Regions from separate parts of the Rhizobium sp. NRK18 genome, predicted to be linked through region 4. Evidence: predicted binding sites of a transcription regulator. Region 4 holds the regulator's gene; each other region holds the start of a gene.
What was found. Region 4 encodes PhoB, which activates phosphate uptake and scavenging genes when phosphate is short. Its sites were predicted from a motif close to TGTCATNNANCTGTCAT; they were not measured.
Positions count from the first base shown of each region.

Region 1: a site for PhoB is predicted at 3,791-3,807, ahead of NN662_RS07145 (alkaline phosphatase). Genes of this name have one in related genera too.
Region 2: a site for PhoB is predicted at 878-894, ahead of NN662_RS12015 (esterase-like activity of phytase family protein). Genes of this name have one in related genera too.
Region 3: a site for PhoB is predicted at 3,861-3,877, ahead of NN662_RS08860 (UDP-2,3-diacylglucosamine diphosphatase). Genes of this name have one in related genera too.

Region 1 is NZ_JANFMV010000001.1:1,548,178-1,553,583, reverse strand. Features, by position in the region: gene NN662_RS07160 (ABC transporter permease) at 1-724, opposite strand, end outside; gene NN662_RS07155 (ABC transporter ATP-binding protein) at 726-1,412, opposite strand; gene NN662_RS07150 (hypothetical protein) at 1,420-1,887, opposite strand; gene NN662_RS07145 (alkaline phosphatase) at 1,984-3,738, opposite strand; gene greA (transcription elongation factor GreA) at 4,001-4,477, shown strand; gene NN662_RS07135 (glycosyltransferase family 4 protein) at 4,525-5,406, shown strand, end outside.
Region 2 is NZ_JANFMV010000001.1:2,558,565-2,563,970, reverse strand. Features, by position in the region: gene NN662_RS12020 (DMT family transporter) at 1-806, shown strand, start outside; gene NN662_RS12015 (esterase-like activity of phytase family protein) at 946-3,147, shown strand; gene NN662_RS12010 (aldo/keto reductase) at 3,209-4,195, opposite strand; gene NN662_RS12005 (exonuclease SbcCD subunit D) at 4,362-5,406, shown strand, end outside.
Region 3 is NZ_JANFMV010000001.1:1,922,812-1,928,217, forward strand. Features, by position in the region: gene NN662_RS08845 (sensor domain-containing diguanylate cyclase) at 1-134, shown strand, start outside; gene NN662_RS08850 (DUF2865 domain-containing protein) at 146-1,237, opposite strand; gene NN662_RS08855 (NADP-dependent malic enzyme) at 1,414-3,726, opposite strand; gene NN662_RS08860 (UDP-2,3-diacylglucosamine diphosphatase) at 3,936-4,742, shown strand; gene NN662_RS08865 (ABC transporter permease) at 4,931-5,406, shown strand, end outside.
Region 4 is NZ_JANFMV010000001.1:3,457,835-3,463,240, reverse strand. Features, by position in the region: gene pstC (phosphate ABC transporter permease subunit PstC) at 1-298, shown strand, start outside; gene pstA (phosphate ABC transporter permease PstA) at 302-1,144, shown strand; gene pstB (phosphate ABC transporter ATP-binding protein PstB) at 1,141-1,944, shown strand; gene phoU (phosphate signaling complex protein PhoU) at 1,992-2,711, shown strand; gene phoB (phosphate regulon transcriptional regulator PhoB) at 2,738-3,421, shown strand; gene NN662_RS16380 (GcrA family cell cycle regulator) at 3,561-4,094, opposite strand; gene NN662_RS16375 (aspartate aminotransferase family protein) at 4,496-5,406, shown strand, end outside.

The DNA of each region.
Region 1 (5,406 bases), 1.9 Mb from region 4:
CATGGCTGATTTCAGCAGCGACAGGCGTTGCAGCCGGCATAGCCGCCGCATCGCCATTGCCGGCGGGTTCAGCCTGTCCGTCGTGATCTTCGTGATCGTCATGGTCGGGGTCGTCGTGATGACCAAGGCCGTGAATATCCCAGACCGCCTGGATCGGCACCATGATCGCCTTGTCCCAGGCGCTACCGGACGACTGCAGGCGACCGACGACCGTATAGGCGAGCTCGGTATGTGTGTGCCCGCCCTCCTCCTCGGTGCCGTGCAGCGGCTTCACCGTCGCGCCGATCGGCAGATCGACGGCGGCGCCGATCACGGCCTCGCCCTCATGCGCAAAGACCTGCCCTTTGGCAACGCCCGGCGCCAGGTTGGCAACGAGCTTCGTCGTCGTCCCGACGATTGGATAATGGCCGTAGAAATCGCCAAACCCGATCGGCGCCGCCCAGGCGACGCGCGGATCATTGTCGAGGTCCTTCAGGACGTTGCCGTCCATCAGCGGCAGCGGCGAGGCCTGGAGGAACACCGACGACAGGACGAGCTGCGTCTCGCTGCCCGCCGCGCCGATGATCAGGTCGAACTTCTCGGCGGCCCGCGCGGAGCCGAGCCGAAGCGCCCTTTCCTGCAACGTGACCGCAACGCCGAGCGCGACGGCAAGCGCGACGATCAGCACCACCACGACGGCGCCAAGGCGGAAACGGGTGAGATCGGCCAGAATGAAGCGGAACATGTCAGGCCTCCTCGGTGGCAAGCTGGGCGGACTGGATACGGCCGGCAGAAAGCTGCATGCGCCGGTCGAACCGCCCGATCAGCCGCTCGTCATGCGAGACGACGATCAGCGTGCATTTCTCCTGGTCGGCGATCGACAAGAGCAGGTCGGCGACCTGCGCGCCGCTCTCGACGTCGAGGCTGGCGGTCGGTTCGTCCGCGACGACGACGCCGGGCTTGCGCAGCACGGCGCGGGCAACCGCCACACGCTGCATTTCACCGCGCGACATGGTCTCGACCTTCTGGTCCGGACGCGACAGCCCGACCGTCTCGATCAGGTGGCGCGCCCGCTCGACAGTCCCGGTGCCGGCTGCACCGGAAAGCCGCGCCGGCAGGAGAATGTTGTCGAGCGCCGACAGACCTTCGAAGAGATGGAAATCCTGCATGACCAACCCGACATGGGCACCGCGCCAACGGTCGCGCCGGCTTTCGGAAAGCCCCGAAAGCTCGGTGCCGGCCCAGCGGACCGAACCGCTTTTCAGCGCCTGCAGGCCGCAGATGACGTTGACGAAGGTGCTCTTGCCCGAACCGGACGCTCCGGTGACCGCCAACCGCCCGCCGGCCGGCAGGTCAAAGGAGTCGATCGCGAGCACGGGTGCCGGCAGGCCCGGATAACCGACCTCCAGGTCATTCACTTTCAGATCGATCATGGAAACCTCAGCTTTCCCAGAAACGGGCGTCGCGCAGGCGCAGACGGCTCAGGAAACCGGTGTCCGGATCGACCCAGGAGCCGACCTCCATCCGCCCCTCGACGGCGATCCGCGTGCCGCCGGGCAGAAAGGTCTGCTTGTCGCCGAGATAGATGACGACGATATTGTCCGGCCAGTCGGCATCCGACGAGCAGAACGGGCAGAGCGCCATCGGAATTTCGGTCAAAACGAAGAAATTGGCTTCAGCTTTGAGCGGCGGCGCCATGAATCCGCCCATTGTCACCGGCTTGCCGTCGAGCGATTTCACCTTGTCGGAAAACTCCAGCCCGAGCACAGTCACCTTGCTGTAAAGCTCGTCAAACGTCAGATCGGTCGCCGCGAAGGCCGGTCGCGTCAAGGCCGCGAGCGGCATGCCGGCGGCAAGCGCCATCAGGCGTCTGCGGGAGAGAGTGAATGGAGAGGGTTGACGGTTCATCTCCGCCTCCTGGTCTTTGATTTCCGGTCGTCGCTCACGTCAAAAGCGGTTCCGGGCGACCGTGCCGCCCGGAACCAGTTTATCCGATGGTCGCGATTACATCGACTGCGAGCCGAGCGCGAAGGTGTCCATCAGGACCTTGTAGACGTCGCTCTGCTCCATGTAGCCCTTGAACTCTTCCGAGCCGGGGCCGGTGGCCTGCAGCACGACGTCGTCAACGGTATGGGCAGCGGTGTCGCCGTCGGACGGGATGTTGGCCGGCATCAGCACGGCGCCGGGGACATCCTTGTAGGCCGGGTTGGCGACATACTTGCCGTCCGCATTCTTGATCGACGGCTCGAACGGACCATCCATCTTCGGACGGAAGGTCTCGTAGTATTCCGGATGGTTGCCGGCATACATCTGAATGCGGCGGGACACGTCCACCTTGTCCGGATAGCCGTCGCCATTCTCGTCGGTGTAGTTCGGGAAGCCGGCGTCGTCATAGGTGCCAACCTTCTCGCTCATCACGTCGCCCGGCTTTTCGTCATCGACGGTGCCGACGATCGACACGCCGTGCGTATGGTCGCCGGTGACGACGATCAGCGTATCGGGATGGGTCTTGGCGAACTCCATGGCAGCGCCGACGGCCTGGTCCATCTCGATGACGTCGAATTCGGAGCGTTCCCAGTCCATCGGGTGAGACATCTTGTCGACGGAGGCAGCTTCAACCATCAGGAAGAAGCCTTCCGGGTTCTTCGACAGCTGGTCGAGGGCGGTCTTGGTCATGTCGACGAGGCCCGGCTGGTCGGGGAACTTGTCGACGGTGCCCTTCTTCAGGAACATGCGGTCGAGCGCGACGTCCATGTTGCCGGTGTGGAACAGGCCAAGCAGCTTGCCGGTGTTGGTACCGGCGGCTGCATCCAGTTCCGTCTTGGAGGTTGCGAGCGTGTAGCCGGCATCCTTGAACTGGGCGATGTAGTCGTTGTCGTCCTTGCGCTTGGAGCCGGGGACATCCTTCGACAGGAAGTAGGCCGAACCGCCTCCGAGGATGACGTCGGGCTGGGTCTTCATGAACATGCCGACGATCTCGGCCTTGTCGGCACGCTTGCGGGTGTGGGCGATGACGGCGGCCGGGGTCGCGTCTTCGATTTCGGCGGTGGAAACGACGCCGATCGACTTCTTGGTCGTGCGGCGCAGCGCTTCGGCGATCGTCTCGACCTTCGGATCGTCAAGGCTTGCCGGGGTGCGGTCGGCATAGACGCCAAGGGCGTTCACGCGCGACTTGTGGCCGGTCATGTAGGCCGACATGGTGTTGGCCGAGTCGGTGGCGATCGAATGGGTCGACGAGGTGCCGATGAAGGCCATGTGATCGAGATCGTCGATGTTCAGACGACCGTTGGCCTTACCCTCGGTCATGCCCTTCGACATGATGCGGGCGGCGGTGCGGTGGGCGACCGAAAGGCCGTCACCGAGGAAGAAGATGATGTTCTTGGCCTTCGGCGCAGCCGGGGTGCCGTAGACGTTCCAGGTAACCGACTTGGTTTCATCGCCGGCCTTGACTTCGACGGTGTAATCGCCGGCCGAGGCAAGCGCCAGATCGCGCAGGATCAGGGCCGAGCCGAGGACGGCGTCGTCCTTGCCCTTTTCTTCGGCGACGAATTCGGCCGGCTTGCCGAAGACTTCGGCATAGGGCTTGCCGTTGACGGTGACAGCGACATCACCCTCACCGTAGACCTTGTCGAGCTCGACCTTGAAGTCGAACGGCGAGTTGACGAGGATCGTGGCACGATCGAGCGGATAGACGGTGGCGGCATGCGCGGCACCGGCCAGCATGGTTGCGGCGGCAAGCGCCGAAAAACACTTCATCATGGTCTCTCTCCTTAGGCAGGGAATTGCGACACACGTCGGATAGTCCCTGACCATGACACTTGGATGAAGGCCACATCCCCTGACGGGCAGGGCAAGAGCCGGCACGGGAGCCGGAGTTGGCTAAAAAAAACTCGCATTTGACCGGGCGAGTCTGCTATAAACGCTCAAGTTGACAGTTTGACTGGTTCCGAAGTTCCTCTTCGGAACCTGTTTTCTTTTGTCCCTATGCACAACGAACGGGACGCGCAGTAAGGAAAAGGAAATGGTTGAGAAAGTTCCGATGACCCCGGGTGGTTTCACCAAGCTCAACGAAGAGCTTCGCTGGCGCCAGCAGGAGGAACGCCCGAGAATCATCGAGGCGATCGCCGAAGCGCGCGCCCATGGCGACCTTTCGGAAAACGCAGAGTACCACGCCGCCAAGGAAGCGCAGAGCCACAATGAGGGCCGCATCGGCGAGCTGGAAGACCTGATTGCCCGTGCGGAAGTCATCGACCTCACGAAAATGTCCGGTTCCACCGTCAAGTTCGGCGCGACCGTCAAGCTCGTCGATGAAGACACCGAAGAGGAAAAGACCTACCAGATCGTCGGCGACCAGGAAGCCGATGTGAAGGCGGGCCGCATTTCCATCTCGTCGCCGATAGCCCGCGCACTGATCGGCAAGGAGGAAGGCGATTCCATCGAAGTGAACGCCCCCGGCGGCTCCAAGGCCTACGAAATCCTCGCCGTCAGCTGGGGCTGAGCGCGACCGTGACGGTCGCAAGCAAGGCCACCGCCCATCAAGGCGCGGTGGCCGATCTCCGCGAAATCGACATCATCGCGCCGAACTTCAAGCAGCGGCTGTCGGGGGTCACCTCGACGATCATCCAGCTCGTTCCGGTGCAGCGCCGGCTCGGCCAGCGCATTGCCGTTCTCGGATCCGGCCTGCCGGCCACCCTGCCCCATATCCGCTACCGCGACCTCTGGCGCCTGTGGACGCCGCCGAAGGGCAAGCGCTTCCGCGTCTGGCACGCGCGGCGCAACATCGAGATGCTGCCGGCGATCATCCTGCGCGACCTCCTGCGCATGCCATTGAAGATCGTCTTCACCTCCGCCTCGCAGCGCCGCCACACCGGCTGGACGAAATTCCTGATTTCGAAGATGGACGCGGTGATCGCCACCAGCGCCAAGACGGCGGCCTATCTTGAGGTCGAAAGCACCGTAAGCCTGCATGGCATCGACACGACGCGATTTTCGCCGCCGGCCGACAAGGCCGAGGCAAAGCGCGCACTCGGCCTTGATCCGGCGCAGAAGATCGCCGGCTGCTTCGGCCGTGTTCGCCGCCAGAAGGGAACCGATCTCTTCGTCGACACCATGATCCGGCTTCTGCCGCAGCGGCCAGACTGGTCGGCGATCATCGCCGGCCGCGCCACCCCGCAGCATGTAGAATTCGAAAACGGCCTGAAGGAGAAGGTGAAGGCAGCCGGCCTTGCCGACCGGATTTTGTTTGTCGGCGAGCACACCAACATCAACGACTGGTACCGCGGCCTCGACCTCTTCATCGCCCCGCAGCGCTGGGAAGGTTTCGGCCTGACCCCGCTCGAAGCCATGGCCACCGCCGTCCCCGTCATCGCCACCGACGTCGGCGCCTTTCCGGAACTGATCGAGACGGGAGACGCCGAAACCGGCACC
Region 2 (5,406 bases), 900 kb from region 4:
TCAATACCGCCACCCAATGGGTGACGATGCGGCTCGGCTTCCCGCCGGCGTCTGCCGCCTTCTGGCAATATGCCTTCGCTTCCGTCCTGTCCGTGCCGGTCATCTGGCGGCTCGGTCTCAGTGCCATGCGCACCGACCGGCCGTGGCATCACCTTCTGCGTGTCGTCCTCTCGGCGCTCGGCGTCGAAGCGTGGGTCGTCGGCCTTGCCTCCGTGCCGATCGGACAGGCGATCGCACTCGTGATGACCTCGCCCTTCTTCATCATCCTTGGTGCCCGCTTCTTCCTTGGCGAGCGGGTAGGGGTGGTGCGCTGGCTGGCGACTGCGACCGGATTTACCGGCGCGATGATCATCCTGCAGCCCTGGTCCGAAGCCTTCACGCCGGCGGCACTCCTGCCGATCATCGCGGCGCTGCTCTGGGGTGGCGCGTCGCTGATCACCAAGAACCTGACGGCCTATGAGAAGCCGGAGACGATCACCATCTGGCTTCTCGTCCTGCTGACGCCGGTCAACGGCGTTCTGGCGGCCGGCGCCGGGTTCGTCGTGCCGACGGACCTGGCGCTGGGGCTTCTGGTGCTGATGGGCGTCCTGACGGCCGCCGCACAGTATCTCCTGACCTGGGCCTACCGCGCCGCCGATGCCGCCTATGTGCAGCCCTTCGACGATCTGAAACTGCCGCTGAACGTGCTCGCCGGCTGGATCGTCTTCGGCTATGCGCCGACCGTCTCCTTCTGGGTCGGTGCGGTCCTGATCCTCGGCGCCTCGCTGTTCATCATGCAGAACGAACGGCGGCGCCGTTCCGCCTGAGCTTCGAGAACCCGGCCCAGAGCCGGGTTTTCTTTGGGTCCTGTGCGAAATTGTCGCATATTGGCGCGCTCTGTCATGCGCCTGTCATGCAGGATGCGCAAAACCGCCTGGTTCCAATTCGAGGAGACAGGGGGTCCCCATGACGACGACTTTTTCCCGCGCGGCGCTGACCGCAGCATTGCTGGCATCGACTGCCGCTGCCGCATTCGCCGAACCCGTGTTCAACCGCATCGCAGCCTTCCCGGTCGCGGAAAACCTGCCGGCCGACAAGGACGTCAAGACGCCGACCTCGTCGGAAATCATCACCGCGACGGAAGACGGTAACACGCTCGTCTATTCCGACAGCCCGCTCGGCGCAGTCGGCTTCGTCGACATCACCGATCCGAAGGCCCCGAAGCCGCTCGGCGCGGTCATGGCCGACGGCGAGCCGACCTCCGTCGCCGCCCGCTTCGGCAAGGTTTTTGCTGCCGTCAACACGTCCGAGGATTACGTCAAGACCGGCGGCAAGCTCCTGACCATCGACGTCAAGAGCCATGCCATCGAGGCCTCCTGCGATCTCGGCGGCCAGCCGGATTCGATCGCCATCGCGCCGGACGGTTCCTTTGCCGCGATCGCCATCGAGAACGAGCGCAATGAAGAGCTGAACGACGGCAAGCTGCCGCAGATGCCGGCGGGCTATCTCGTCACCATTCCCTTCAAGGATGGCGCTGCCGATTGCGGCGGCCTGAAGAAGATCGACGTCACCGGCCTCGCCGAGATCGCTCCGGAAGATCCGGAGCCGGAATTTGTCGACATCAACGACAAGGGCCAGATCGCCCTGACGCTTCAGGAAAACAACCACATCGTCATCGTTGACGGCAAGACCGGCGAAGTCACCTCGCACTTCAGCGCCGGTGCAGTTGACATCGACGGCGTCGACATCAAGAAGGACGGCAAGCTCGACTTCACCGGCTCGCTGAAGGGCGTCAAGCGCGAACCCGACTCCATCCAGTGGCTGGACGACAACCGCGTCGTCGTTGCCGATGAAGGCGATTACGAAGGCGGTTCGCGCGGCTTCACCATCTTCGACACGACCGGCAAGGTGCTCTACGAGTCCGGCCCGAGCCTCGAGCGCGAGATCGCCAAGCTCGGCATGTTCCCCGACAAGCGCGCCGGCAAGAAGGGCGTTGAGCTGGAAGGCCTGGAAGTCGCCAAGTTCGGCGATCAGAACTACATCTTCGTGATGTCCGAGCGCGCTTCCGTCGTCGGCATCTACAAGGACACCGGCGCCGAGCCGGAACTGATGCAGATCGTGCCGTCGGGTATCGCTCCGGAAGGCATCATCGCCGTCCCGCAGCGCAACCTGATCGCCACGGCCAACGAGGCCGACCTGGTGGAAGATGGCGGCGCCCGCTCGCATGTCATGCTCTACGAACTCGGCGAAGGCGAGAAGGCCTTCCCGGAGATCGTTTCGGCCGACGACAAGGACGGCAATCCGATCGGCTTCGGAGCGCTTTCGAGCCTCGCCGCCGACGCCAAGGAACCCGGCAAGCTCTACGCCACCAATGACAGCTTCTATTCGGCTCAGCCGACGATCTTCGTCATCGACGCGACGCAGAAGCCGGCCGTCATCACCGACGCCATCCGCATCACCAAGGACGGCGCGACGATGGAGCACCGCGACATGGAAGGCCTGACGCTGGACGGCAAGGGCGGTTTCTGGATCGCCAACGAAGGCAATCCGGAAAAGGACGTGCCGCACCAGATCTTCCACGCCGGCGCCGATGGTGCCGTCGACCAGGTGATCGACATTCCGGAAGGCATGAACGCCAACCAGGTGCGCTTCGGCTTCGAAGGCATCACCCGCGTCGGCGAAGGTGACGACGAGACGCTGTGGATGGCTGTGCAGCGCGAATGGAAGGATGACGAGAAGGGCTTCGTCAAGCTCGTCTCCTATAAGCCGTCCTCGAAGGAATGGGGCGCCGTACGCTACCCGCTCGACAAGGGCGAAGCCGGCTGGGTCGGCCTGTCGGAAATCACCGCCAATGGCGATTACGCTTACATCGTCGAGCGCGATAACCAGATCGGCGAAGCCGCCAAGATCAAGAAGATCTACAAGGTTGCTCTTTCCGAACTGAAGCCGGCGCCGCTCGGTGGCGAACTGCCGACCGTCAAGAAGGAACTGGCCTACGATCTGCTGCCGGACATGCTGGCCGCAACCCACGGCTATGCCGTCGACAAGATCGAAGGCTTCACGATCGACGCCTCGGGTCAGGCCTATGCCGTGACCGACAATGACGGCGTCGACGACTCTTCGGGCGAAACCCTGTTCTGGGCCGTCAACCTGAACAAGACCAACTGATCTCATATCAGGCTCATCGAAGAAGAGGCCCGGCAGCAATGCCGGGCCTCTTTGACGTTTCCTACCAGCGCTGGTGGACGTGCGGGGCGATCAGCCGGCCGTAGACGTCCTCGGCGGCCTTCATCACGTCGGCGGAAAGCGCCGAAAGCTCGGCTGCCGCAGCGTTCGACTTCGCCTGCGTGGCGTTGCGCGCACCCGGGATGACGACGGTGACGGCATCATGCATCAGGATCCATTTCAGCGCGAAGGCGGCCATGCTTGCACCTTCCGGCACCAGCTTGCGGATCTCATCGACCGCCTGCAGGCCGGCTTCAAACGGCACGCCGGCAAAGGTCTCGCCGACATCGAAGGCTTCGCCGTTGCGGTTGAAGTTGCGGTGGTCCTCGGCGTCGAACTTGGTCTCGGCGGTGATCTTGCCGGTAAGCAGGCCGCTTGCCAGCGGCACGCGGGCGATCACGGCGACGTTCTTCCTACGCGCCTCGTCGAAGAACAGGCCGGCGGGGCGCTGGCGGAACATGTTGAAGATGATCTGCACGCTGACGACGCCCGGATATTCGATGGCCTTCAGCGCTTCCTCGACCTTTTCGACGCTGACGCCGTAATCGCCGATCTTGCCGGCGGCCTTCAGCTCGTCGAGAGCGGCAAACGTCTCGGGGCGATAGAAGACGTCGGTCGGCGGGCAGTGCAGCTGCACGAGGTCGAGCCGCTCGACTCCGAGATTGGCAAGGCTGCGATCGACGAAGGCTTCGAGGTTTTTCTTGTTGTAGCCATCGGCGACATGCGGGTTCAGCCGCCGTCCGGCTTTGGTGGCGACCATGGGGCGCTCGCCGCCGCGTGCCTCCAGCACCTCGGCAATGATCTTCTCCGACCGGCCGTCGCCATAGACGTCGGCCGTATCGATGAAGGTCACGCCGTTGTCGAGCGCGGCGTTCAGCGCCTCGCGGCCATCGGCCTCGCTGACATCGCCCCAGCTGCCGCCGATCTGCCAGGCGCCGAAGCCGATTTCAGAAACAGTGAATGACGTCCGTCCGAATGGGCGGTAATGCATGACAATCCTCCTTGTCTTTCGTTGGCTGCGGCATAGCAGCGGCCTGCGGGCCGCACAAGATTTGCCGGTTCCCGGGGGAATATGGTGGAGGAAGGCCCGATGACCATAGGCATGACCGTCGCAATTGCCTAAAACGGGGGCGCATGCGCTATCGATCGAAGGACGAATGACCTCTTTCCGCTTCATCCACGCCGCCGACCTGCATCTCGGCAGTCCCTTCCAGGGGCTGGCGCTGAAGGATGCCGACGTGGCGAAGCTCTTCGTCGAGGCAAGCCGCAAGGCCTTCACCAATCTCGTCGACCGGGCGCTGGAGCTTGAGGTCGACTTCGTCATCATCGCCGGCGATGTCTATGACGGCGACTGGCCGGACAATTCGATCGGTCTCTTCTACAACCGACAGGTGGCGCGGCTGACGCGGGCGGGCATTCCCGTCTACTTTCTGCGCGGCAACCACGACGCCGAAAGCGTGATCACCAAGACGATCACTCTGCCGGAAAACGTCTTCGAATTCTCCACCCGCAAGCCGGAGACCTTTCGCATTGACGGGCTCAAGGTGGCGCTGCACGGTCAGGGCTTCGCCAACCGTTCGGCAAACGACAATCTGGCGATCGCCTATCCTTCTGCCGAATCTGGCGTCTTCAACATCGGCGTCCTGCATACGTCGCTGACCGGCCGCGAGCCGCACGCGCCCTATGCGCCGTGCTCGCTCGATGATCTCAAGTCGAAGGGCTACGATTACTGGGCGCTCGGCCATGTGCACGAGTACGAGGTGGTCGCCGAGGATCCGCCGGTCATCTTCCCCGGCAATATCCAGGGCCGCAGCATCCGTGAGCAGGGGGCGAGGGGCGCCGTCCTAGTAACCGTCGAGGATGGCGCACTCCGCCACGAGCGGCTGATCGTCGACGAGGCCCGCTTTGCCGCCGCGACCGTCGAGGTCATGCCGGACGATACGATGCCGGCCCTGCTGCTGAAGATCGAGCAGGCCGTTGCACCGGTCGCGGCCGCCATGGAAGGCCGGCCTGCGGCGCTGCGGCTGCGGCTCTTCGGCCATTCGCATCTCAAGCACGACATTGCCGCAGCAGGTCCGGATTTCCGCGACGAGGTGCAGGCGGCCTGCCACAGGGCCGGGGCCGATCTCTGGCTGGAAAAGCTGGAGCTTGCGATCGAGCTTCCGCAGGAGGAGACGACGCGCGATCATTTTGACGGGCTCG
Region 3 (5,406 bases), 1.5 Mb from region 4:
CGCAGGCAAAGTCTGTGCGCGAACTCGTCCTGATTGCCGACGAGGCTCTCTACGCGGCCAAGGACGCCGGGCGCAATTGCGCCATCATGTCCGGCGAGCACCCGGCGGCCGGCGGCGTCAAGCTCTTCGCCTGAGCCGTCTCCACTCAGTTTTCCTGCTTTTCCAGTGTCCCGGTCGTCTCGTCCCCGACGATGAAGGACGGACCCACCTGACGGATGTGCCGCTTTTGCGGATCGTAGTCCCGTTCCGTTGGGCTCGGCTGCGGCGGCGAGGCTGTTGCTGCCGGTGGAGGCGTCTCGGATGGTGGCGGCACGGCGGTGATGGTCGAATAGCCGGACCCCGCTGGCGTCTGCTGTAATTTTTCGCGCCGCATGATGTCCTTGTAATAGGCCTCCATGTCGCAGCCGCACTTTGGATCCGTACCCGGCTTGCGCTGCTTGAAAAGGTTGGCGGACGGCATCTGCCCGTAGGTTTCGCCAGTGGCGGCCGAGATCATCTCGTCGGCATTGGTATCGTAGAGTGACGAGTAGAAAAGCTCGGTCTGCGTTCCGGGGCACATGGCCGCACAGGTCTCCGCATCCCGCTGGAAGGATGCGGGGCTAGCATTGGACGAAATCGGGAAAAAGCCACCGTCGCAGGTCCGGACACAGATCGTCTTCAACGGACTGCCGACCTCATAACCGAGCGTGGGACGGATCGCCGATGGCCAGAAGTGCTTCTTGTCGTCGAGAGGTGGAATAAATGTCTCGACCGGCCGGCGGACGTCGCTTTCGCTGTCGGGATCGGTCGAGGCGAGCGTTGGATAGGTGTCGCTGTGGCAGCCGTTGGCGGCGATGGCGTCGAGGATCTTCTGCCGTTGTTCGCGCGTCGCACCGCTGCGGTTGGAGATCGGCTGGCGGCCGGAGGCCAGTTCGTCCCGCGCCCGGCGCATGCCGTCGATCGCCGCCTGTTGGACGTTGCAGGCATCCTGGTTGGCGCCGCCGATGACAACCACGCTGCCCGATGAGCACCCCATGTCCCTCAGACGCTGGCGGGCCGCCCGGATCTCCTGATCCTTTTCCGACAATTCACGGCGAAGCGCGCGCGTCTGGACGGTGGTGCCGATGACTTCGATGCCGGAGGTCAGCTGATGGTAGAGCGTCGCGCAAACCTCTTCCGACTGCGCCAGCGCCCGATCCGCCGCCGGCAAAGCGAGGCAGATGGACAGGAACGCAAGTCCGAACCGGTTCAAAGCCACGTCGGAGGTCTCCGGTTTCTCAAGGATGGCGCAGTCGCATCGCGCAGATGACCTTTACGCACCGCGAAGCGGGTCAGGTCGTCTTTGGCCATCATAATACAGCCGGGCATTGCGGGAAGCTGACCAATACGGGACAGCTTGCCCAGTAGCTCAGAGTGGCGGCCCAGAGTTGTGGCTCAGAGCGGCTGCGAGGCCTCGACCACGGAAAGGGCCGCCATGTTGACGACGCCTCGGGAGGTGACGGAAGGCGACAGGATGTGCACGGGCAGGGCGGCGCCGAGCAGGATGGGGCCGACATGCAGGCCGTCCATCATCGTCTTGACCACGCCGAGCGTGATGTTGGCGGCATCGAGGTTCGGGAACACAAGGAGATTGGCCTCGCCCGCCAGACGGCTTTGCGGCATCACACGCTTGCGCAGGACTTCCGATATCGCCGAGTCGCCGTGCATTTCGCCGTCGACTTCCAGTTCCGGCGCCTTTTCCTCCACGATCGCCAATGCGCGGCGCATCTTCGCCGAGCTTTCCGAATCGCGCGAGCCGAAGTTGGAATGCGAGACGAGAGCGGCCTTCGGCGTGATACCGAAGCGGCGGATTTCCTGCGCGGCCATGATCGTCATTTCGGCGACCTCTTCGGCCGACGGATTGTAGGTGACGTAGGTGTCGGTGAAGAAGGTTGCGCCGCGCTGCGAGATCAGCAGGCTGAGGCCGGAGAAATCGAGGACGCCATCCTTCTTGCCGATGATCTGGCGAATGTCGCGAAGATGGCGGTCGTAGCGGCCTTCCAGGCCGCAGATCTGGGCATCCGCCTCGCCACGCTTCACGGCAAGCGCGCCGATGACGGTGGTGTTGGTACGCACGATGGTACGCGCGGCTTCCGGAGTGACGCCGCGGCGTCCGACCAGCGCGAAATAGTCGTCCACATATTCGCGGAAGCGCGGATCGTCCTCCGGGTTGACCACGTCGAAATCGGTATGGGGCCGGATCTTCAGGCCGTAGCGCTTCAGGCGCATTTCCAGAATCTGCGGACGACCGATCAGGATCGGCCGGGCAATGCCTTCCTCAAGCAGGATCTGGGCGGCGCGCAGCACGCGTTCGTCTTCGCCTTCGGAGAAGATCACCCGCTTGCGCTCGGCGCTCTTGGCGGCGGCAAAGATCGGCTTCATCAGGAAGCCGGAGCGGAAGACGAAACGGTTCAACTGGTCGAGATAGGCGTCGAAATCGGCGATCGGACGGCTTGCGACGCCGCTCTCCTCGGCGGCCTTGGCGACGGCAGGCGCGATGCGCAGGATCAGGCGCGGGTCGAAGGGCGAGGGGATGAGGTAGGTGGGGCCGAAGACCGGCGTCTCGCCGGAATAGGCGCGGGCGGCGACGTCCGAGACTTCCTCGCGGGCGAGAGCCGCGATGGCGCGAACCGCGGCGAGCTTCATCTCTTCGTTGATGGTGGTCGCGCCGCAATCGAGTGCGCCGCGGAAGATGTACGGGAAACAGAGAACGTTGTTGACCTGGTTCGGGAAGTCCGACCGCCCGGTGCAGATCATCGCGTCGGGCCGCGCCTCACGGGCGAGATCCGGCATGATTTCCGGCGTCGGATTGGCGAGCGCCATGATCAGCGGCTTTTCCGCCATCTGGGCGAGCAGCTCCGGCTTCAGCACGCCGGCGGCGGACAGGCCGAGGAAGACGTCGGCGTCGGCGATCGACTCGGCCAGAACCCGCTTGTCGCTCTTTTGCGCATAGATCGATTTCCAGCGGTCCATCAGGGCCTCGCGACCCTCGTAGACCAGGCCTTCGATGTCGTGGACCCAGATGTTCTCGCGCTTGGCGCCGAGACTCACCAGCAGGTTGAGGCAGGCAAGTGCCGCCGCGCCGGCGCCCGAGGCGACGATCTTGACCTTTTCAATGTCCTTGCCCGCAAGCTCCAGACCGTTCAGCACGGCTGCGGCGACGATGATGGCGGTGCCATGCTGGTCATCGTGGAAGACCGGGATGTTCATGCGTTCGCGCAGCTGCTGCTCGACCTCGAAGCATTCCGGCGCCTTGATATCCTCGAGGTTGATGCCGCCAAAGGTCGGCTCGAGCGCCGAAATGGTGCTCACCATGCCTTCGACGGTCGGTTCGGCCACTTCGATGTCGAACACGTCGATGTCGGCGAATTTCTTGAAGAGGACGGCCTTGCCTTCCATCACGGGCTTGGAGGCGAGTGGGCCGATATTGCCGAGGCCGAGGACGGCTGTGCCGTTGGAGATCACGCCGACGAGATTGGCGCGTGAGGTGTAGTCGGCAGCCGTTTCCGGATTATCGCGGATGGCGAGGCAGGGGGCTGCGACCCCGGGCGAATAGGCGAGCGCCAGATCGCGCTGGTTGCCGAGCGGCTTGGTCGCCTGGATCTCGAGTTTTCCGGGGGACGGATATCGGTGGTAGAAGAGGGCCTGTTCGTCCAGATCGCCGCTGCGCGGGCCAGTGGTGTTGTTCGGCTTGTCTGGAGCGTTCATCCCATGCTTCTCCGTCTTTTGTGGCGCTTTGGCGATGGCTGTTACATCAATCCTGTCGCCGGGGGTATCCAAAATATCGTCTCAGCGGCGATATTGCGCGCATTTTAGCTTCGTATGAAGCCCACCGCCGCCATTGTCATCTTCCTGAAACAAGACTCTGTTTTTGACAGTCATAATTGGATTGAACCAGTCGATCGGTGGATGACAAGATGGAAGCCAGACGTTTCAGGACCCTTTTCATTTCGGACGTGCACCTGGGCTCGAAGGCCGCGAAGGCGGACTACCTTCTGGATTTCCTGCGCTATCACGAGGCGGAAACGATCGTGCTCGTCGGCGATATCGTCGACGGCTGGCGTCTGAAGCGCAGCTGGTTCTGGCCGCAGAACTGCAACGACGTGGTTCAGAAGCTTCTGCGCAAGGCGCGCAAGGGCACCCGCATCATCTATATTCCGGGCAATCACGACGAATTCCTGCGCGATTTCCCCGGCATGCATTTCGGCGGCATTGAGGTGATGGAACGGGCCATCCACGAAGCGGCAGACGGCCGCAAGTACCTGATCCTGCACGGTGACGAATTCGATGTCGTCGTTCGCAACATCCGTCTGCTCGCCTATCTCGGCGACTGGGCCTATGACGCCGCCATTCGGCTCAACATCGTGATTGCCGCCATCCGCCGTCGCATCGGCCTGCCGTACTGGTCGTTCTCCGCATGGGCCAAGCTGCAGGTCAAGCACGCCGTCAACTTCATCGGCGAGTTCCAGAAGTGTGTCGTCGACGAAGCCCGCCGTCACAATGTCGACGGTGTCATCTGCGGTCATATTCACCACGCCGTCATGGAAGACATGGACGACATCCGCTACATCAACACCGGCGACTGGGTGGAAAGCTGCACGGCCGTTGCCGAGCATGACGACGGCACGTTCGAGCTGATCACCTGGCAGCAGATCACGGCTGAAGAACCTTTGCCGATACAGCTGGCTCCGCCGCTGAAGCTGCAGTCCGACAAGGCCGCCTGAGCGCCGGATTTGCCCGCTGCCGGGAACAGCCCCAAGGCTTGTCCCGGCAGGGTGCGACCACAGTGGCACGTTTGCAATGCGAAGGTTATTTTGCCGCGACATTCGGGACTGTGGCTGCCGGCAGCCGTGACACCGGTGCTGCCGGAGGGTAAACAGGCAAGACTCAGTAATGCAATGAAGATTGGCGTATATTGTCTGCCGAAACGGGTACTCCTGCAGCCTTCGTATTCGAGACGCCCGGGGCGTCTGGTGCCAGTCGGCTCGTGCTGACCGGCGACTGGCGCAACACGACGATTTCACCGGTCATCGATCCGCTGCGCGAAATCGCCGCCAAGGGACTGCCCAGGGCGCTGGTGATCGATGTCTCGGGTCTCGGCGGTATCGATACGGCGGGTGCCTGGCTTATCCGACGGATCGAGATGAAGGCCCGCGAGGCCGGCACGGACGTGACGGTCACGGGCGAAAGCGCCGGGTTAAAGGAACTGCTGGCCGCCATTCCCGAAAAGGTCTCCGACGGCAAGACGGCACCTCGCCAGGTGGCGCTCACGGAGCGCATCTTCGCTCCGGTCGGCCGGCTGACCATCGCCTTCTGGAGCGATTTCGAAGCGTCGATGTACATTCTCGGTTCCGCCGTGCGCGGGGCGCAGATGAAACTCGGGCGCGG
Region 4 (5,406 bases):
GGTCCCCTATACTCGCGTCGGCATCATGGGCGGCGTCATGCTCGGCCTCGGCCGTGCACTGGGCGAGACCATGGCCGTCACCTTCGTCATCGGTAACGCGCACCGCATCAGTGCCTCGCTCTTTGCGCCGAGCACGACGATCTCCGCGACGATCGCCAACGAATTCACCGAAGCGGACGGCGAAATGTACACGTCCTCGCTGATCGCTCTCGGTCTGATCCTCTTCATCATTACCTTCATCATCCTTGCCATCGCGCGCTACATGCTGATGCGCATCGAGAGCAAGAAGGGAGCCTGACCGATGTCCTCGATCTATCCCCGTCGCAAGATCAAGAATACCGTGATGATGTCGCTGTGCGTCGTCGCCGCCGGCATCGGCATCGCCTGGCTCGCGCTCATTCTCGGCGCACTGGTCTACAAGGGCGCCGCCGGCCTGAACATTCAGGTCTTCACCGAAATGACCCCGCCTCCGGGCGAGGAGGGCGGCCTTCTGAATGCCATCTTCGGCAGCCTGATCGTGACCATCATCGCCATGTTCGTCGGCACGCCTATCGGCATCCTGGCCGGCACCTACATGGCCGAATACGGCCGCTTCAGCAAGCTGACCATGGTCGTGCGCTTCATCAACGACATCCTGCTGTCGGCGCCCTCGATTGTCGTCGGCCTGTTCATCTACGAAATCGTGGTGCGGCCCATGGGCCACTTCTCGGCGCTGGCCGGCTCTTTCGCACTCGCCGTGCTCGTCATCCCCGTGGTGCTGCGCACGACCGAAGACATGCTGAGCCTCGTGCCGAATGCACTGCGTGAAGCCGGCACGGCCATCGGCGCCCCACGCTGGATCGTCATCCGCTCGGTCGCCTACCGCGCCGCCCGCTCGGGCATCGTCACCGGTGTCCTGCTGGCCGTCGCCCGCATTTCCGGCGAAACCGCGCCGCTTCTGTTTACCGCGCTCAACAACCAGTTCTGGAGTTCTAACCTCAATGCTCCGATGGCGAGCCTGCCGGTGACGATCTTCCAGTTTGCCCTCAGCCCCTATGAAGAATGGCAGCAATTGGCCTGGACCGGCGCATTGATCATAACCATGACCGTCTTGGGTTTGAGCGTAATTTCCCGTAGCCTGACCGGACGCAGAGAGGACAGATGAGCCAGATGCTTTCCCTAGACAAAGTCGCGCCGCAGAAGACTGCCGAAAAGGCAAAGATCGAGATCAAGAATCTCAACTTCTACTACGGCAACAGCAAAGCCCTCAAGGACATCAGCCTGTCCCTGCCGGAGCGCAGCGTCACCGCCTTCATCGGTCCGTCGGGCTGTGGCAAGTCGACCCTGCTGCGTGTCCTCAACCGGATCTATGAGCTTTATCCAAAGCAGCGCGCCGAGGGTGAGGTGCTGATCGACGGCGAGAACATTCTCGACAAGTCGAAGGACCTCAACCTGCTGCGCACCAAGGTCGGCATGGTCTTCCAGAAGCCGACCCCGTTCCCGATGTCGATCTACGAGAACATCTCCTTCGGCATCCGCCTCTACGAAAATCTCAACAAGAGCGAGATGGACGAGCGCGTGGAAGCGGCCCTGACCCGCGCGGCCCTCTGGAACGAGGTGAAGGACAAGCTGCATGCCAGCGGTCTCAGCCTGTCCGGCGGTCAGCAGCAGCGCCTCTGCATCGCCCGCACCGTTGCCGTCAAGCCGGAGATCATTCTGCTCGACGAACCGGCCTCCGCTCTCGACCCGCTCTCGACCGCCAAGATCGAGGAGCTGATCGACGAGCTGCGCGCCGACTACACGATCGTCATCGTCACGCACAACATGCAGCAGGCTGCCCGCGTCTCGCGCCAGACCGCCTTCATGTATCTCGGTGAACTGGTCGAATTCGACGAGACGGCGAAGATCTTCACCTCTCCGAAGGAAAGCCGCACGCAGGACTACGTCACCGGTCGCTTCGGCTGATCCGCAGCCGCGCTGAAGCCTGCCTCAAGATATCAGGGAACACCACCATGCCCTCGACACAACAGCATCTCATGTCGGCTTACGACGACGAATTGAAGTTCCTGCAGCGCCGGATCTCCGAAATGGGTGGTCTTGCCGAGCAGATGGTCAGCGAGTCCGTTCAGGCTCTCGTGACCGGCGATCTGGCGCTTGCCCAGAAGCTGATCTCCGACGACGTCATTCTCGACACCGGCGAGCGCGAAATCGGCGACGCGGCCGTCGTCACCATCGCACGCCGCCAGCCGGTTGCCGCCGACCTGCGCGAAATCATGGGCTCGATCCGCATCGCGGCCGACCTTGAACGCGTCGGCGACCTTGCCAAGAACATCGGCAAGCGCGTCATCGCGGTGCAGGGCACCGGCGTCCCGCGCAAGCTCGCCCGCGGCCTGGAACACCTGTCCGAACTGGCCTCGGTGCAGCTCAAGGAAGTGCTCGACGTCTACTCCAGCCGCTCGGCGGAAAAGGCCAAGTCGATCCGCGACCGCGACGAGGAAATCGACGCGATCCATACGTCGCTGTTCCGCGAACTCCTGACCTACATGATGGAAGATCCGCGCAACATCACCACCTGCACGCATCTTCTCTTCTGCGCCAAGAACATCGAGCGTATCGGCGATCATGCCACGAACATCGCCGAGACGATCTACTACATGACCACCGGCAGCCAGCCGGAAGGTGAGCGTCCGAAGGACGACAACACGTCGACCATGGGCGTGACGTCCGAGTGACGGCTCGATAAGTTGGAGAACCGTGAATGGTCCCGAAAATAGCGGTTGTTGAAGACGAGGAAGCTCTGAGCGAGCTTCTTCGCTACAATCTGGAATCCGAGGGCTACGAAGTCGAGGCGATCATGCGCGGCGACGAGGCGGAAATCCGCCTCAAGGAGCGCGTGCCCGACCTTCTCCTGCTCGACTGGATGCTGCCGGGCGTTCCCGGCATCGAGCTCTGCCGTCGCCTGCGCATGCGCCCTGAGACCGAACGGCTGCCGATCATCATGCTGACGGCGCGCGGTGAGGAAAGCGAACGCGTTCGCGGACTGTCGACCGGTGCCGATGATTATGTCGTCAAGCCGTTCTCGATGCCCGAACTGATGGCCCGCGTTCGGGCCATGCTCCGTCGTGCCCATCCGGAAGTTCTCTCCGCCGTGCTTCGCTGCGGCGATATCGAGCTCGACCGCGAAACGCATCGTGTCCACCGCAAGAGCCGTGAAGTCCGCCTCGGCCCGACCGAGTTCCGGCTTCTGGAATTCCTGATGGCGTCCCCGGGCCGCGTCTTCTCGCGTTCCCAGCTGCTCGACGGCGTCTGGGGCCATGACATCTATGTCGACGAACGCACGGTCGACGTTCACGTCGGCCGTCTGCGCAAGGCGCTGAACTTCTCCAACATGCAGGACGTCATCCGCACCGTGCGTGGTGCCGGCTATTCCATGGAAGTCTGACCTCCTGGAATTTTCATCCGAATGCTTCTGAACCCCGCTGTTCACAGCGGGGTTTTCTTTTGACTTCTCGCAGCCGGAAACGAAAAACGGGCCCGCAGGCCCGTTCGTCATGATGGTCTGTTCGGTCGCTCCGCCGCGATCAGCTGGCCGCTGCGGCGCGACGGCGGTCGCTGCTGGTCGGCTGATAGGCGAGGCGGGCGTGATAATTGCAGTACGGCGAATTGTCCGGGGACTCGCAGCCGCAGAAATGGAAGTCGTCCTGCAGCGGATCGCCGACCGGCCACTTGCAGGTGCGTTCGGTCAGTTCCGTCAGGGCCAGGCGGCGGGATATCGGCACGACGACGTTCGAGGCGGGAACGTAGCGATGCTCCTGGATCGCGTTGATTTCGACCTCTTCCTTCAGTGCCGTGGCGCCTGCCGTACGGGTGACGGTGCGGGTCGTAACGCGGGCTGCATAGTTCGGAGCCTTCGGTGCGGTCACGGGGCGCTTGACCGTGCGTGCCGCCGAGGACGCGCCGCCGGACTTTGCGCGTCCGGGAAGGTTGAGACGGTGAACCTTGCCGATGACGGCATTGCGGCTGACGCCACCGAGCTGTGCGGCGATCTGGCTGGCGCTCAGCCCATCCGCCCACAATTTCTTAAGCTTTTCAACGCGTTCGTCTGTCCAGTTCATTGGGTCTTCTCCGCCTGCAGTCCAATGCATGGCAGAATCCTTCACCGTGTCCCGAATTCCTTCGGAACGGAGTACGCCTCTTGTACTGCCGGGTGACTTTTTTCCGCCAAGCGCAAATTCTTAATGCATGTTTAACCTAGTGCCAGCCTGACTCCGTGACAAGAGTCGCCGGAATCATCGCGATTCGATTTCTCGGTTTTCCCCAACTTGCTGTTTGAAATTTTTTCGGCCGCCGGTCTGTTGCGAGGTCGTTCCCGCTTTTTCACGAAGCCCTGCGATGGCCTGATTTTGCGGGTGATTTGTTGACATCGGCACCCTATATGATGATAGTGCGGCAACCGCCCAAAAGGCGGTCTTTTTTATTTGTGCCCAGCCAACATAGCCCAGGAAAGGTCAGCGCCATGGCTCAGAACGGTCCGCTCTACGATACCTATGCAAGAGCACCTCTGCGCTTCGAGCGAGGCGAGGGTGTTTGGCTCGTGACGGAAGACGGCCAGCGTTATATGGACTTCGCCGCCGGCGTTGCCGTCAATTCTCTCGGCCATGCGCACCCGCATCTCGTCGAGGCATTGACCACGCAGGCCGGCAAGGTCTGGCACCTGTCCAACGTCTACGAGAACCCCGGCCAGGAAAAGATGGCTGCGCGTCTGTCGGCTGCGACCTTTGCCGAAAAGGTGTTCTTCACCAATTCGGGCGCGGAAGCCCTGGAATGCGCCATCAAGACGGCACGGCGCTACCAGTATGCCAAGGGGCATCCGGACAAGTTCCATATCATCACCTTCGAGGGCGCCTTCCATGGCCGGACCCTCGGCACCATCGCGGCCGGCGGCAATCCGAAATACCTCGAGGGCTTCGGCCCCAAGGCGCCGGGCTTCGATCCGGTGCCGTTCGGCGATCTCGCTGCCGTCAAGGCGGCGATCACGGAAGCGACCGGCGCCATTCTCGTCGAACCCGTCCAGGGCGAGGGCGGTGTCCGGCCCGCATCGAAGGAGTTCCTGCAGGCTCTGCGCGCACTCTGCGACGAACATGGCCTGCTGCTGATCTTCGACGAGGTGCAGACCGGCGTCGGCCGTACCGGCAAGTTCTTCGCCTATGAATGGGCCGGCATCACGCCGGACATCATGGCAATCGCCAAGGGCATCGGCGGCGGCTTTCCGTTCGGCGCCTGCCTTGCGACGGCGGAAGCCGCATCCGGCATGGTCGCAGGCACGCACGGCTCCACCTATGGCGGCAATCCGCTGGCCATGGCCGTCGGCAATGCCGTCCTGGATGTCGTCCTGGCCGACGGCTTCCTCGAGCATGTGCGCGATGT